DNA from 2 places in the Rhodoferax sp. GW821-FHT07F03 genome. Region 1 is predicted to be linked to the other one. Evidence: riboswitches for the same ligand, from Rfam matches in the RefSeq annotation. Region 1 holds a riboswitch; the other holds the start of a gene.

Region 1 (7,607 bases):
ACCTGGCCGGGCTGCAGCTCGAACTGCGGCTTGACCAGCATCAGCAAATGGCTGTCGGGCTTGAGTAGCGGCACCAGGGCCGGCAGTATCAGCGTCAGCGAGATGAAGGACACATCGCCCGTGACCAGGTCGAATTCGGGCTCGGTATCCAGCCCGTCCAGGCCGGCCTTGCGGCGGTGCTTGGTGGGCGCCGCAACTTCGGGTTCGGCGTCCAGGGCGCGGGCATTCACCTTGCCGGTCGCCTGTGCCATATGGGCTTCCACCTCGGCGTCGTCGGCATCGTCGCTGTCGTCGTAGTCGGTGACTTCGCCGTTGCCGTTCATCCAGCTGTAGGGCGAGACGGGCTCGGGGTCGGTCACGGCCGCAGGTTCCCAATGCTCGGACAAGACATGCTCGCAAGCGTCCTGCAGGGACTCGGGCGTGAGCGAGCGGGCGTTCAGCCCCTCCACACACAGCACCCGCTTGTCCTCGCGCAGCTTCTGGTGCAGCTGGCCATGGCCTACGTCCACCCCGGTGACTTGCGCCGCGCCGGCTTGCAGCAGGCAGTCGGTAAAGCCGCCGGTGGACTGGCCCACGTCGAACACTTTCAGGCCGCTGGCGTCCAGGCCGACATGCTTCAGCGCGGCTTCGAGCTTGAGCCCGCCGCGCGAGACATAGCGTGCCTCTGCAGCGTCCAGCAGTTCCAGCTGGGCGTCTTCTGGGATGTCGTCCTTGTTCTTGGCGACATCACGCCATTTGATGCCGTCAAACCAGCGCATGCCTCCGGCGATCAGGCGCACGGCCTGCGAGCGGGATGCGGCCATGCCGCGTTCTACGAGTAATTGGTCAGCGCGCATGGGGCTCCGTAAGGGTGTAAGAACTCCCCCGGGGAGCGGGGGAGCGGACGCTTTAGTAGCGGTAGGTTTCGGCTTTGTACGGGCCGTTCTTGCTGACGCCGATATAGGCGGCCTGCTCGTCGGTCAGTTCGGTCAGCATGGCGCCGACCTTCTTCAGGTGCAGGCGGGCGACCTTCTCGTCCAGGTGCTTGGGCAGTACGTACACCTTGCCGGGCTGGTAGGCGTCCTTCTTGGTGAACAGTTCGATCTGGGCGATGGTCTGATTCGCGAAGCTGGCCGACATCACGAAGCTGGGGTGGCCCGTGCCGCAGCCCAGGTTCACCAGGCGGCCCTTGGCCAGCAGGATGATCTTCTTGCCGTCAGGGAACTGGATGTGGTCCACCTGGGGTTTGATTTCTTCCCACTTGTACTGCTCCAGTGCGGCAACTTCGATTTCGTTGTCGAAGTGGCCGATGTTGCAGACGATGGCCTGGTCCTTCATCTTCAGCATGTGGGCGTGGGTGATGACGCTCTTGTTGCCGGTGGTGGTGACGAAGATGTCGGCGTGTTCGCAGGCGTAGTCCATGGTCACCACGCGGTAGCCTTCCATGGCGGCCTGCAGCGCGTTGATCGGGTCGATCTCGGTCACCCAGACCTGGGCCGACAGCGCGCGCAGCGCCTGGGCTGAGCCCTTGCCCACGTCGCCGTAGCCGGCCACGCAAGCCACCTTGCCAGCGATCATCACGTCGGTGGCGCGCTTGATGCCGTCCACCAGGGATTCGCGGCAGCCGTAGAGATTGTCAAACTTGCTCTTGGTCACCGAGTCGTTCACGTTGATGGCGCGGAACAGCAGCGTGCCCTTGGCCGACATTTCGTTCAGGCGGTGCACGCCGGTGGTGGTTTCTTCGGTCACGCCGATGATCTCGGCCGACTTGCGGGTGTACCAGGTGGGGTCCACGGCCAGCTTGGCCTTGATGGCGGCGAACAGCAGGGTTTCTTCTTCGCTGGTGGGGTTGCCGACCACGCTGATGTCCTTCTCGGCGCGTTGGCCTAGGTGCATCAGCAGCGTGGCGTCGCCGCCGTCGTCCAGAATCATGTTCGGGCCTTCACCGGGCGTGCCCTTGGCGCCGAAGTCGAAGATGCTGTGGGTGTAGTCCCAGTAGTCTTTCAGCGACTCGCCCTTGATGGCGAAGACCGGCGTGCCGGCGGCGGCAATCGCAGCAGCGGCGTGGTCTTGGGTCGAGAAGATGTTGCACGAAGCCCAACGCACGGTGGCGCCCAGGGCTTGCAGGGTTTCGATCAGCACGGCGGTCTGGATCGTCATGTGCAGCGAGCCGGTGATGCGCGCGCCCTTCAGCGGCTGGGCTGCGGCGAACTCTTCGCGGATGGCCATCAGGCCGGGCATTTCGGTCTCAGCAATGCGGATTTCGCGCTGGCCCCAGGCGGCCAGGCTCAGGTCGGCAATGGCTTGGTCGACGGTAGAAATTGGTTTGAGAACTGCGTTCATGGTGGGCTCCAAAACAGGTTGGTACATGTTGGTAGGGCCACTGCGCAGACGCTGAACCGGGACTCACCCGAATTTCAGCCTAGCAGGCAGTGGGTGAGCGCGGTTATCACTAAATGGATGGATTCCGAGCCTCACACCGGAGCCTGGGGTGGCCAGGCCGGGGGTTGCAGCGCTCCTCGGAATTCGGCCATTATAAGGAGAAGCCGCTGCGCCACGCATGAAAGTCGTGTAACCGAACGCGTACGGCCTTTATTTCTTCCGCTTGCTGGTGCGCGCCGACCGCGCCTGCGGAGTGCTGAGACGCTGGCTTTCCTGGTCCAGCCACAGCAGGGTTTCGGCATGTGACAAAAATCTGCGCAGGTACTCGGGCGACAACTCGCGCATCGTGGCAAGTGAGCGCAGCACCAGCATGTGGGAATTCAAGGGCCCCGCGTTTTCCGGGCCCCGTTTGAGCGACTGCTCCACCTGGTCCACAACCGCAAACTTGGACCAGACTTCCCGGAAACCTTGCACACTCTTCAGCTCGGGCCGGCCGCCCCAGCCAGTGGGCGGCCCGCTCACCTCGGTATGGGGCTGCGTGGCGGTGCGGATGTAGGCGTTCAGCGCAGCTAGCGGAGAGGTGGGCGGGGGAGAGGATTCGGACCCGCTTGCCAGTGGCCGACGCCCGCCACGTTCGGTATAGGCCGTCAGCCCTGCTTGCAGCTTGCCCTCCACGATGCGCCGCACGGGTTCGGGTGCAGACTCCACACGGTTTTGCAGGGCTTCCAGGTAGCGAAAGCGCACGGGGTCCCAGTGCTGCGCACCTGCGCTGCGCAAGGACGCCAACGCCGCCGCTGCATCGAAAGCCTCTGGCGGCATCATGGTGCCGGCGGCTTCTCGGCTGTTGAGCGGGGCACTGGCGCCATTTCCACCCGGCGGTTTTGTGCACGGCCCTTGTCGTCGTCGTTGGATGCCACGGGTTGCTCGGCACCAAACGCGGCCGCAAATACCCGCGATGAGGGCATGCCGGATTCGATCAGGGCACGTGACACCGTGAGCGCACGTTGGGCCGACAGCTCCAGGTTGTCGGTGAAATGCTGGTTGCGGTCGATGATGGGCTGGTTGTCGGTAAAGCCGCTGACCATCAGCATGTCGTCCCGGGCGCCCAGGTAGACCTGCAGCGGTGGCACCAGGCTCTTCAATAATTGCCGCCCTTCGGGGCGTAACTGGTCCGAGTTCACCGGGAACAGCACGTTGCCGCTGATGCCGATGCGGCCGTTGTTCAAGGTCACGCGGCCTGTGGCCAAGGGCACGGCCAGGGCCTTTTCCAGGGCCATGCGGCGCTGCTCTTCGCTCTGGCGCTTGGCCACCTCGGCCTGCAGATTAGTCACCAGGTCCATCTGTACCACCAGCACACCAACCAGTACCAGCACAAAGGCGCCTAGCAGGCCCGACATCAGGTCGCCGAACACCGCCCAGACGGGCGCGGTCTGTTCTACGCCGCCATTTCCGTCGTCCCAGTCTTCCGCGCCGGTCATCCCGCAACCCCTTCCGCGCTGCGCAGGCGGCGCATGTCTTCCACCACCGTTTGCTGCGCGGCGATGCTGAGGTCAATCACCTCGCGCGCCTGGGCCACGTAGTAGGCCAGTTGTTCGTCGCTGCGTGTTGCCGACTGCTGGATGGCGCCCTCTACGCGCTGCAGGCTGTCCGCCAGTTTTTCATTCGATGTACTGAACAACTGCACACCGTGGCCAAAGGCTTCGCCCAGGCTGGCCAATTCCACGGCACTGCCGGTGACCTGCGCCGCCACCTGTGCGGTCTGGCTGGTGTGCGCCTCCACCGCTTGGGCAAACTGGCTGCCCGCAGAGTCCAACACGCTGGCAGCGGATGCCACCAGCGACTCGATGGCGGTGCGCTGGTCGCCCGCAGCCTGGTTCAGCGTCTGTAGCAGTGTGTCGAGTTGCGCCACCAACTGGGTGCGTTCTGCAAACGCCTGGTTGTCGCGTTCGCTGAATCCGGCCATTTGTTTGCGCAGCTGGGCAATTACTTCCGCTGCGGCTTTTGGCGCCTCGGCTGCGGTGGACATCAGCCGGGCCATGGGCTCTTCCAGGGCCGTGCCCAAGGTCGCCAAATGGGTCACCACGGCGGTCTGCAATTGCGCCAGCCGGTCCACTGCGGCTTGGCCACGGGTGGATTCTTCGGCGCGCAATGCTGCCAGCTCGGTGCGCCAAAGGCTGGCCAACTGGTCCAGGCGCTCGCCCTGCTGCTGCGTCCAGCGGCCTTCTGCCTCGGTATGGCTGGCCAGCAAAGCTTCAGACCGGTCCACCAGATCAGCCACCTGTGCCAGGGTTGTTTCGGCGCGTTGGCTGGTGTGTGCCACCATTTCGTTTGCGGTCTTCTCCAGTGTTTGGCATACCGCCTGTTGCTGGGCCAGCGCCTGCTCGCCCATGGCGCGCCATTCGCCCTGCAGCGTGTGGGTGGTGGACTGCAATGCCTGCGTCCAGCCCTGCAGGTGCAGCTGATCGGCCGCCGTTTGCTCCTCGCGGGACTGGGCTGCGGCCGCCTGCACCGAAGCCAGTAGCGTACTGGAGCGTTGTTCGAATGTATCGGCAAAGCCTTGCAGCGCGGCGTGCGAGAGCTTGGCCAATTGCGCCAGGCGCTCGCTCTGGTCCTGTGTCCAGCGAGCCTCTGCGGCGGTGTGTGCGGCCAACAAAGCTTCAGACCGTGCTACCAAATCGGCCACCTGCGTCAGGGTCGTTTCGGCGCGTTGGCTGGTGTGCTCCACCATTGCGCCAGCGGTCTTCTCCAGCGTTTGGCACACAGCTTGTTGCTGGGCCAGGGCCTGTTCGCCCATGGCGCGCCATTCGCCCTGCAGCGTATGGATGGTGGACTGCAATGCCTGCGTCCAGCCTTGTAGGTGCAGTTGGTCTGCGGCCGCTTGTGCGTCCCGGGACTGGGCTGCAGCCGCTTGTACCGAAGCCAGCAGCGTGCTGGAACGCAGCTCAAACGTATCGGCAAAGCCTTGCAGCGCCGCGTCAAATCGTGCCGCCTGGGCCTCGCTGCTGCGCACATGGTTGTGTTGCGCGGTGGACCAGCCATCGGCGGTGCGCACGGCCGCGGCGTCCCAGCTCTGGGCCAGGCCATTCAGCTGGCTTTGCGTGGCGTCAAAGACGCGTTGGTGCAGCCGCGTGGATTCCTGTGCCATCTCGGCCATCGCCGCCTGGACCACGGGTTGGATGTTGTCGCCTGCCGCGCGTGCCGCAGCGGCCAGGCTGGCCTGCAGCGATGCGCTGACGGAGCTGGCCAATTCGCCATAGGCCCCCGACACCTCGCGGTGAAACTGCGCCTGCTGCCCTTGCAACTGCTCGCTCAGCTGCTGGCTGCGGCGCTCCATGCCGTCCATCATGGCCTGCAGGCGCGCGGCTACCTCGGGCAGCGCATGGGCCTGCATTTGCACGGCCTTGAAGGCGTCATGGCGCTGTTGCGCCATGGAGAAGGGTCGTAAGGTGGTGGCAATGCGTGCATCCAGCAGGCGCACCACGTCCAGCCGCTCGCGCCGGGCCATGGCCGACAGCAGCCCCAAGACCGCCGACGCCGCCACCCCGGCGACCGAGGTGCCGAACGACAGGCCCAGGCCCTTGATGGGCGCCGCCAGGGCGGAGCGGATGGCATGCAGATCGGTGGAGCCCTCCAACGCAAACACCGCGCCCTTGAAGGTGACCACCATGCCCAGGAAGGTGCCCAGCATGCCCAGCATCACCAGTAAGCCCACCAGGTACGGCGTCAACGCCAGGCCGGGCAGGGCGCCGCGTTCGCCCTCGACACGCATGCGCACGGGGTTGCGCAGCAGGGCTGGCACACGCTCCAGCCAGGTGGGCAAGTCAGCGGGCGGCTGCGCCAGCTCGGCCAGCGCGGTTGCCAGCGATGCCGTGTCGGCCCTGAAGCGTCGCAGCTCCAGCGCCCCCAGCAGGTACACCCCGGCGATCATCGCGGTCACGGCCAGCGCCAGCGCGCTCGTGCCCACAAATCCATAGCCTACCCAGGTCACGCCCAGCAGACCGATGGCGAAGACGGTGGCGAAAACAAACCTATTCATACTGCGTTCTCAACTTTTTCAATATTCCTGCGCGGCACCGCAGAGGGCGCACGCTCAAGCGCGGTTTCCCGCTGGAATGCCTCTACCAGGCCCATGACAGGCTCCAGCCGCAGGTCCAGCTCGGCCAACATGACGGCCTGCTGTTCCTTGTCAAACCGGTCCAGCCATCCGCCGGGTTGGCGCCACAGGGTGGGCGCCAACCCGGCGGATGGCTGCGACGGGTCCGTGCGCAATTGTTCAAACCGGTGCTTCAGCAGCGTTGGGATGGTGGCCAGCAACTTCTGCTCGCGCACTGCCAGCATTTGCTCCCACACGGCGTCCAGAGCCGCCAGCTGCCGCAAGGTGGGCGACACAGCGGCAATCGCCTCGCGCACATTCACACGCAAGGGCGGCAGCATCAAATCCATCTGGCGCTGCAGGTCCTGGTGGCGCTGGCGAAATACCGCGTAGTCGGCCACCGCTTCTTCGGGCGCGGCTGGCACCGGCAGGGACAAGGGTTCGGGATTGCGGCCCCGCCGCCGGCTGGCGCCCGCATCGGCCACTGCCACCGGCTTGGTGGTGATGGCGTGGACCAGGACCTGGCGTACCTGCTGCATCTGTGCGGCGACATCCACGCTGCGGCCTACCTGGACGGACTTGCCAGCGGGCTGGGCGGCCGCACGCGTGGTCTGGATGGCTTGCAGCGCGCCGCGCAGCGTCACCGCGTCGAATACGCCCAGCAGCACGCTCAGCTGCTCGGCAGAATCCACGCTGGCGCCCGCCTTGCCGACGGAGGCCGGGTCACCAAGCAGGCGAACAAGTTTGGAACTGCTGAAGTTCGTGCGCAAAAAAGATTCCTTTGCACCCAGGAGGTAGCGGCAATGGGGCTCAATGTGGCTGTATGGGGGCACCTGCCCATTCCCATAGCGATGGGCCAGTGGGCGTGGGCACGGCGGACTCGCCGCAGCCCCATGGTGAAAACACCTTGCGCGTAGCGCTTGTAGCCCGGGCATGCATTCGGTAGCAGCGTGCTGTTTCTGAATGGCCTTGGCTGGGCGCGGATTGTACCGGGTGCACTTTGAGCGCTTCCCCGGTCGGGTATGTGCTGGCAGCTCCACCGCGCGAGCTGAGCAGAAAAATATTAAAGAAAATGCACTCTGGCGCAGGTAATACCTGCGCAGGCAGCTATTTTTTTAGTAGCGAACCAGAATTCACCTAGAACGGGCTTAGA
Region 2 (7,607 bases), on a different contig from region 1:
GGGCTCGCATGCTGCAGCGTGTGCAGCCAAGTGGGTTGGATTGGGTTGCTACTGAATTAGTAGCTGCTTGCGCAGGTATTACCTGCGCTGGAGGCTGATTTCTTATAAATCTGGAGCGGTAGCCGCCAGCAGCTTGCTGGCTTCACGGCTGGCGCTGACCAGGGCGATGAAGCGCCGCGCCGCCAGGCCCAGTGGCCGCTCCTTGGACCAGACCACGTCCACCCATAGCTCCATGTGGTTGGTCAGGTTGTCAAACGGTATCTGCACCAGTGTGCCGGCGGCGATCTGGCTGCGCACGAAGGACTGCGGCAGCCAGCCCCAGCCGATGCCGGCCTCGATCAGGCCCAGCGCGGCGATGTGGTTGTCGGTGCGCCAGCAGTGCCGCGCAAAGGCAAAGCGCCGGTCTATGGTGGCCAGGTCGCGGCTGGCCACCACAATCTGGCGGGTGTTGGTCAGCTGTTCCTCGCGCAGGCCGTCCGGGCTTTGTAGGGTGCGCGCCAGCAGCGCGGGTGCCATCACCGCCACCAGGGTTTCGCTGCTGACCTCTTGAAAACCCTCGCGTCCGTCCAGGCTGGGACGCTCGAACACCAGGGCCAGATTGGCCCGGCCCGCGTGCAGCATGCTCAAAGCGTCGGCCTGCGGTGCGGCCAGCACTTCCACCTCCAGCAGCGGGTATTCCTGCGCCAGCGTGGCCAGCGGGCTGCGCCATTGCGCCGCCAGCAGCTCGGGGGCGATGGCCAGGGTCAGGCGGCTTTCCAGACCTTGCGTCAGCCCCAGAGCCTGGGCGTTCAGCTGCTGCAGCTGGCCGGCGAGCAGGCGGGCCTGCGGCTCCAGCGACCGCGCGGTGGCGGTGGGCCGGGGCTCGCGCCCGCTGCGGTCGAACAGCTCCAACCCCAGTTCGGCCTCCAGGTGGGCGACGGCCATGCTGACCGCCGAAGGCACCCGCCCCAGGGTGCGCGCCGCGGCCGAGAACGAGCCACGGTCCAGCACGGCCAGAAATACCTGCACGCTCTCGGTAGTGAATGCCATGGCTCAATCTATCAATAAAACTGACATAAGCTGACTTTATATATCAGAATTAAAGACATAAAGTGGCGGCATTCCCGGTTCCAAGGCGCCAGCGCCCCCAGATTTGCCATGCAAGGTATCAAGAGAAAAATTGTTTACGTGGGCTTGTTTGAAGCCATTGCCATCCTGGCCAGCACTTATGGTCTGTCCGGCATGTCGGGCCACGGCCTGCAGGAGGCGGGTGTGGTGGCGGTCGCGGCTTCGGCTATTGCGATCACCTGGAACCTGGTGTTCAACACCTTGTTTGAGCGCTGGGAAGCGCGACAGGCCGTGCATGGCCGCAGCGTGGGCCGGCGCATCGCGCATGCCATCGGCTTCGAGGGCGGGCTGACGGTGTTTCTGGTGCCTTTGATGGCCTGGTGGTTCGATGCCACGCTGTGGCAGGCCCTGGTGATGGACCTGGGTTTGCTGATGTTCTTCCTGGTCTACGCCTTTGTTTTCAACTGGGTTTTTGACCGCGTGTTTGGCCTGCCCAGCTCGGCAGTGCGCCAGGCGCAGCCGGCCTAGGTTCAGTGCCGACTGCGGCAATTACGTAAGGATTTGCACCCTGCGCCAAACGCTGGCGCAGTTCTAGGATGCGGCTCTCATCTCTAGGAGTTCCTATGTCCGTGTGCAAATTACTATCCGTGGCGGCCGCTGTCGCAGCCGTTGTTTCCCTGCCCCTGCCCGCTGCCGCGTTTGATGGCTGGCATCTGGATAACGCTACGGCGATTCCCGGCAAGGGCTCGGCCTGGGACTATGTGTCACTGGATGCCGCGCGCGGCCATCTGTTCATTGGTCGGCGCGGCGCGGGTCTGCAGGCCTACGATCTGGCCAAGCACAAGGCGCTGGGCATCATCGGTACGACGGCCAGCGATAGCTCCAATGGTGCCGCCGTGATTTCCGAGTTTGACTTGGGCATTTCATACAACGAAAACGGCACCATCACGCCGTTCAAGCTGTCTACGTTGCAAGCCCAACCGTCTATCAAGCTGGGTGACGATCTGGACTCCGTCCACTATGACTCCGCGACAAAGCGCGTCATTGTCAATATGGGTGCAGAAAAAGACGGTACCGAGTTGCTGGTACTCGATGTCCCCTCGTTGAAGCAGGTTGGCTCCATCAAGGTCAGCACCAAGAAGCCTGAGCACGCGGAAGCCGACGGGCAGGGCAATTTCTACATGGCCTCGCGCGACGAGAACGCGGTGTACCGCATCAACACCAAGGACCTGACCGTCACCGCCCAGTGGCCCACACCCGGTTGCGCCCAGACCAATGGCTTGGCGCTGGATGCGACCAACCACCGCATCTTCCTGGGCTGCCGTGGCAGTGCGACGGTGAAGCCATCTTTTGCGGTGATGGATGCCGACAATGGCGCGATTCTGTACACCTATGAAATCGGTGGCGGTAACGACGACGTGGTGTACGACGCAGAGTTGAAGCGGGTGTTCCTGACCAACGGTGTGAACTCGGTCATGAATGTGTTTGAGCAAGTGGACGCGAACACCTATAAGCCGTCCGAAGCGCTAGGCACCATGGCCGGCGTGCGCACCATGGCCATGGACCACAAGACCAAGAAGATCTACGCCATCACCGCCGAGGGCAGCGCCGACTACAGCAAGAAGATCACCACCAGCGTGTCGCCGTACTACGCCAATACCTTCTTTGACAACAAGTTCTACGTGCTGACCTACAGCAAGTAAGTTACTTGCGACCTAGTTTCGCCCCTTGCGGGGCGAAACTAGGTCGGCATCAGGTGGTCAATCTCTTGCTGCATGGCCTGTACCAGCTGGCTGTAGCGCTTGAGCTTTTCCGAGGTCTCGCGCAGCCGCTCGGCCACGCGCATGGAAATCGCCAGCAGCAGCTTGGCGGCGGTGTGCGGGTCGTCCTGGCTGAGCTTTTCCAGGGCGGCACGCGACAGGATGGCGCAGACCACGTTGGTGCTGGCAGTGCACGAGGCCAGCCGGGCCTGGCCGTCGATCAAGCCCATTTCACCAATCAGGCTGCCCGGGCCCAGCACGGTCACGGTAACCGGGTTGCGCCGGCTGACGATGACGTTTTCTACCGTCACCTCGCCCTCCAGCAGTAGCACCATGTAGCCGGTTTCGCTTTTGTCGCCTTCGACGATGAAGGTGGTGTTTATCGGGATGCGGCGCGGCGTCATATAGCTCACCACGGTCAGTGCCTCTTCGGGCCGCAGCTGCATCAACGCCGTGGGGGCGATGAGCAGTTCGGCTGCCCGGTTGGCGGATTCGGACCCTTCTACGGCCCGCATGCGCTGCTTGGGCAGAAGGTCTTCGGGTTGTTGACCTTGAACGGTTTTCTTGCTGCCAAAGAAGTTTTCAAACATGCTGGGGGAGGGGGGTAGAGGTAACAGATGGTCCGTGCCAGAAGTTTAGAGCTTTCTTGGGGTAGGGGGTAGGCCGGCAGGTGCGCGCATAGCCTTTAAAATCGGTGCTTCCAAGGAGCGTTGCAGCGGGGCTGGTTCCCGTCAGGCTTGGAAAGCTCTGTGTACGAGACCGCAACGACGCTCACCTGAACCATGCCCCCTCCACAGGTGAGTTGAATGTCCGAACCCGTCGCAAATTCCGTCCCCCCCATGCTGTTGTCCGGCCTGGAGCCTGTGCTCATCGGCCCCGGCACGCTGTTCGTCAACATCGGCGAGCGCACCAATGTCACTGGCTCCAAGGCCTTCGCCCGCATGATCCTGAACGGCGAGTTCGACCAGGCCTTGTCGGTGGCGCGCCAGCAGGTGGAAAACGGCGCCCAGGTGATCGACATCAACATGGACGAGGCCATGCTGGACAGCAAGGCGGCCATGGTGCGATTTTTGAACCTGATCGCCAGCGAGCCCGATATCGCCCGCGTGCCGATCATGATCGACAGCAGCAAGTGGGAGGTGATCGAGGCCGGCCTGCGCTGCATCCAGGGCAAGGGCATCGTCAACTCGATCAGCATGAAGGAGGGCGTGGAGCAGTTCAAGCACCACGCCAAGCTGCTGCGGCGCTACGGTGCGGCCGCGGTGGTGATGGCCTTTGACGAAAAAGGCCAGGCCGATACCTATGAGCGCAAGATCGAAATCTGCGAACGCGCCTACCGTATCCTGGTGGACGAGGTGGGCTATCCGCCCGAAGACATCATTTTCGACCCGAACATCTTTGCCGTGGCCACGGGTATCGAGGAACACAACAACTACGCGGTGGACTTCATCGAAGCCACGCGCTGGATCAAGCAAAACCTGCCGGGCGCCAAGGTCTCGGGCGGTGTCTCGAATGTGAGCTTCTCGTTCCGCGGTAACGACCCGGTGCGCGAGGCCATCCACACCGTGTTCCTGTACCACGCGATCCAGGCCGGCATGGACATGGGCATCGTCAACGCCGGCATGGTCGGCGTGTATGACGATCTGGAGCCGGTGCTGCGCGAGCGCGTCGAAGACGTGGTGCTGAACCGCCGCCCCGACGCCGGCGAGCGCCTGGTCGAGATCGCCGAAACCGCCAAGAGCGGCGCCAAGGACGAGAGCAAGCGCCTCGACTGGCGCGGCACGCCGGACCATCCGGTGACAGTGGAGCAGCGCCTGAGCCATGCCATGGTGCATGGCATCACCGACTTCATCGTGCCCGATACCGAAGAGGCCTACCAGGCGATTCTGGCCAAGGGCGGCCGTCCGCTGCACGTGATCGAAGGCCCGCTGATGGCCGGCATGAACATCGTGGGCGACCTGTTCGGCCAGGGCAAGATGTTCCTGCCGCAGGTGGTGAAGTCAGCCCGGGTGATGAAGTCCGCCGTCGCCCACCTGATCCCCTACATCGAAGAAGAAAAGCGACTCGACGAAGCCGCTGGGCGCGACGTGCGCACCAAGGGCAAGATCATCATCGCCACCGTCAAGGGCGATGTGCACGACATCGGCAAGAACATCGTCACCGTGGTGCTGCAGTGCAACAACTTCGAGGTGGTGAACATGGGCGTGATGGTGCCCTGCCATGAGATCCTGGCGCGCGCCAAGGTCGAGGGCGCCGACATTGTGGGCCTGAGCGGCCTGATCACGCCCAGCCTGGAAGAAATGCAGTACGTGGCCGGCGAGATGCAGAAGGACGACCACTTCCGCATCAAGAAGATCCCACTGATGATAGGCGGCGCCACCACCAGCCGCGTGCACACCGCCGTGAAGATCGCCCACCACTACGACGGCCCCGTCGTTTACGTGCCCGATGCATCGCGTAGCGTGGGTGTGGCGCAGAGCCTGCTTGGGGATGGCGCTGCAAACTTCATAGCAGAGCTGAACGCCGACTACGACAAGGTGCGCCAGCAGCACGCCAACAAGAAGCAGACCCCGCTGTGGCCGCTGGCCAAATGCCGGGCCAACAAGACGCCGATCAACTGGACCGGCTATGCACCCAAGACGCCCAAGTTCATCGGCCGCCGCGTCTTCAAGAATTTCGACCTGGGCGAGCTGGCCAAGTACATCGACTGGGGCCCGTTCTTCCAGACCTGGGACCTGGCCGGCCCGTACCCCGCGATCCTGACCGACGAGGTGGTCGGCATAGAAGCCACCCGTGTCTACAAGGACGCGCAGGCCATGCTGAAACGCGTGGTCGAGGGCCGCTGGCTTACCGCCAACGGCGTGATTGCCCTGTACCCGGCGAACACGGTGAATGACGACGATATCGTCTTCTACACCGACGAGTCGCGCAGCGAGGTCGCCATGACCTGGTACGGCCTGCGCCAGCAGACCGAGAAGCAGGCGGTCGATGGCGTGATGCGCCCCAGCCGCTGCCTGGCCGATTTTGTGGCGCCGCGCAGCAGCGGCGTGGCCGACTATGCAGGCATGTTCGCCGTCACCGCCGGCCTGGGCGCCGAGAAGAAGGAAGCCCAGTTCATGGCCGAGCTGGACGACTATTCCAGCATCATGTTCAAGGCCATCGCCGACCGCCTGGCCGAGGCCTTTGCCGAATGCCTGCACCAGCGCGTGCGCACCGACCTCTGGGGCACGGCGCCGCAGGAGGCGCTGAGCGTCGAGGACATGATCGGCGAGAAGTACACCGGCATCCGCCCCGCGCCCGGCTACCCGGCCTGCCCGGACCACAGCGCCAAGCAGGACATGTTTGCGCTGCTGCAATGCCATGAGATCGGCATGGAGCTGACCGAAAGCCTGGCCATGATGCCGGCCGCTAGCGTCAGCGGCTTTTACCTGGGCCACCCGGACTGCGTGTATTTCAACGTCGGCAAGATTGGCGAAGACCAGCTGAAAGACCTGGCCCAGCGCCGGGGTGTGGCCGAGGCCGATCTGCAACGCCTGTTGGCACCCAATTTGTAAAAACCAGGGGCTCGTCCGCATGCGGGCGCCTGGTTTTAGGTGGAAGATGGGGTACTAGAACGTAAACACGTTCTTAGCCGCTCAACTTACTACAAACTTGTACTTTGCTACAGTTTGTAAGAAACTGAGTTAACCACCCACTTAGCGCCACGCCTTCTGCCGGACTGCCCATGGATGACGATGATCTGCTTGAGTTCATAGACACCCCGTCGGCTGCCGAGACCTCTGCGGGTGCGGCCATGCCAGAGGCCTGGCGCATTGTGGTGGTGGATGACGACCCCGATGTGCACGAAAGCACCTCCTACGGCTTGCGTGGCCTGGAGGTCGAGGGTCGTGGCCTGCAACTGCTGCACGCCTATTCGGCCGCCGAGGCCTTGCAGATGCTGCGCGACGAAACCGGCGTGGCCGTGGTGCTGCTGGACGTGGTGATGGAAACCGAAGACGCGGGTCTGGCTACGGTAGGCGCCATTCGCGAAGGGCTGGGTCTGGCGAATCTGCGTATCATCCTGCGCACCGGGCAGCCCGGCCAGGCGCCCGAGATCGAGACCATCCGCCGCTATGACATCAACGACTACAAGACCAAGAGTGAGCTGACCCGCACCAAGCTCTATACCGCGCTGACCACGGCCATCCGCTCTTACGACCAGCTGTGCCGCCTGGACGCCAGCCGGCGGGGGCTGGAGCAGATCGTGGCGGCCAGCAACCAGTTCATTGCCGATGCCGGGGTGCAGACTTTCGCCCAGGGCGTGATCACCCAGATTGCCGGTCTGATCGGCATAGAGGCCGAAGGCCTGGTATGTGCCTGTACCGGCATCAGTGAGGGCACTGCGCAGTACGTGGTGATTGCGGCGGCCGGGCATCTGGCCTATCTGATGCGCCGCCGTATCAGCGAGATCGATGATCCGCACATCGTTGCCAGCCTGACGCAATGCCTGGCGGAGCGCCGCAACCTGGTCACCGAGCGCAGCATCACCTTGTTTTTCGAAGGGCGGGAGTCGGGTGACTTCGCGGCGTTTGTGTATTCGGGCCAGCCTTTGCGCGCTGTGGACATGCATTTGATGCAGGTGTTTTGCACCAATATCGCCCTGTGCGCGGCGAATGTGGAGCTGGTGGCCCGCCTGCGCGACCATGCCTATGTGGACCGCATGCTGGGTTTGCCCAACCGCACCGCTCTGATCGAACATATGGACCGGGCGATCGCTGATGGCGCGGCGCAAGGCAGCGCCCTGGGTCTGATGGACGTGGA

The links. Region 1 has a riboswitch for S-adenosylhomocysteine ahead of ahcY (adenosylhomocysteinase). Riboswitches for the same ligand answer to the same signal wherever they lie in the genome.
Region 2: it holds a riboswitch for S-adenosylhomocysteine, as region 1 does, so the genes downstream of both, metH (methionine synthase) here and ahcY (adenosylhomocysteinase) in region 1, are expected to answer to the same signal.

Annotation. Positions count from the first base shown of each region.
Region 1 is NZ_JBWKQM010000002.1:147,106-154,712, forward strand. It holds gene AC07R0_RS03295 (TlyA family RNA methyltransferase) at 1-836, opposite strand, end outside; gene ahcY (adenosylhomocysteinase) at 889-2,322, opposite strand; S-adenosyl-L-homocysteine riboswitch at 2,411-2,506, opposite strand; gene AC07R0_RS03305 (DUF2894 domain-containing protein) at 2,572-3,183, opposite strand; gene AC07R0_RS03310 (OmpA family protein) at 3,180-3,839, opposite strand; gene AC07R0_RS03315 (DUF802 domain-containing protein) at 3,836-6,397, opposite strand; gene AC07R0_RS03320 (DUF3348 family protein) at 6,394-7,224, opposite strand; gene mdeB (alpha-ketoglutarate dehydrogenase) at 7,603-7,607, opposite strand, start outside.
Region 2 is NZ_JBWKQM010000009.1:153,149-160,755, forward strand. It holds gene AC07R0_RS15370 (LysR family transcriptional regulator) at 103-1,029, opposite strand; gene AC07R0_RS15375 (PACE efflux transporter) at 1,138-1,575, shown strand; gene AC07R0_RS15380 (YncE family protein) at 1,671-2,750, shown strand; gene AC07R0_RS15385 (Crp/Fnr family transcriptional regulator) at 2,789-3,397, opposite strand; S-adenosyl-L-homocysteine riboswitch at 3,504-3,587, shown strand; gene metH (methionine synthase) at 3,614-6,361, shown strand; gene AC07R0_RS15395 (putative bifunctional diguanylate cyclase/phosphodiesterase) at 6,532-7,607, shown strand, end outside.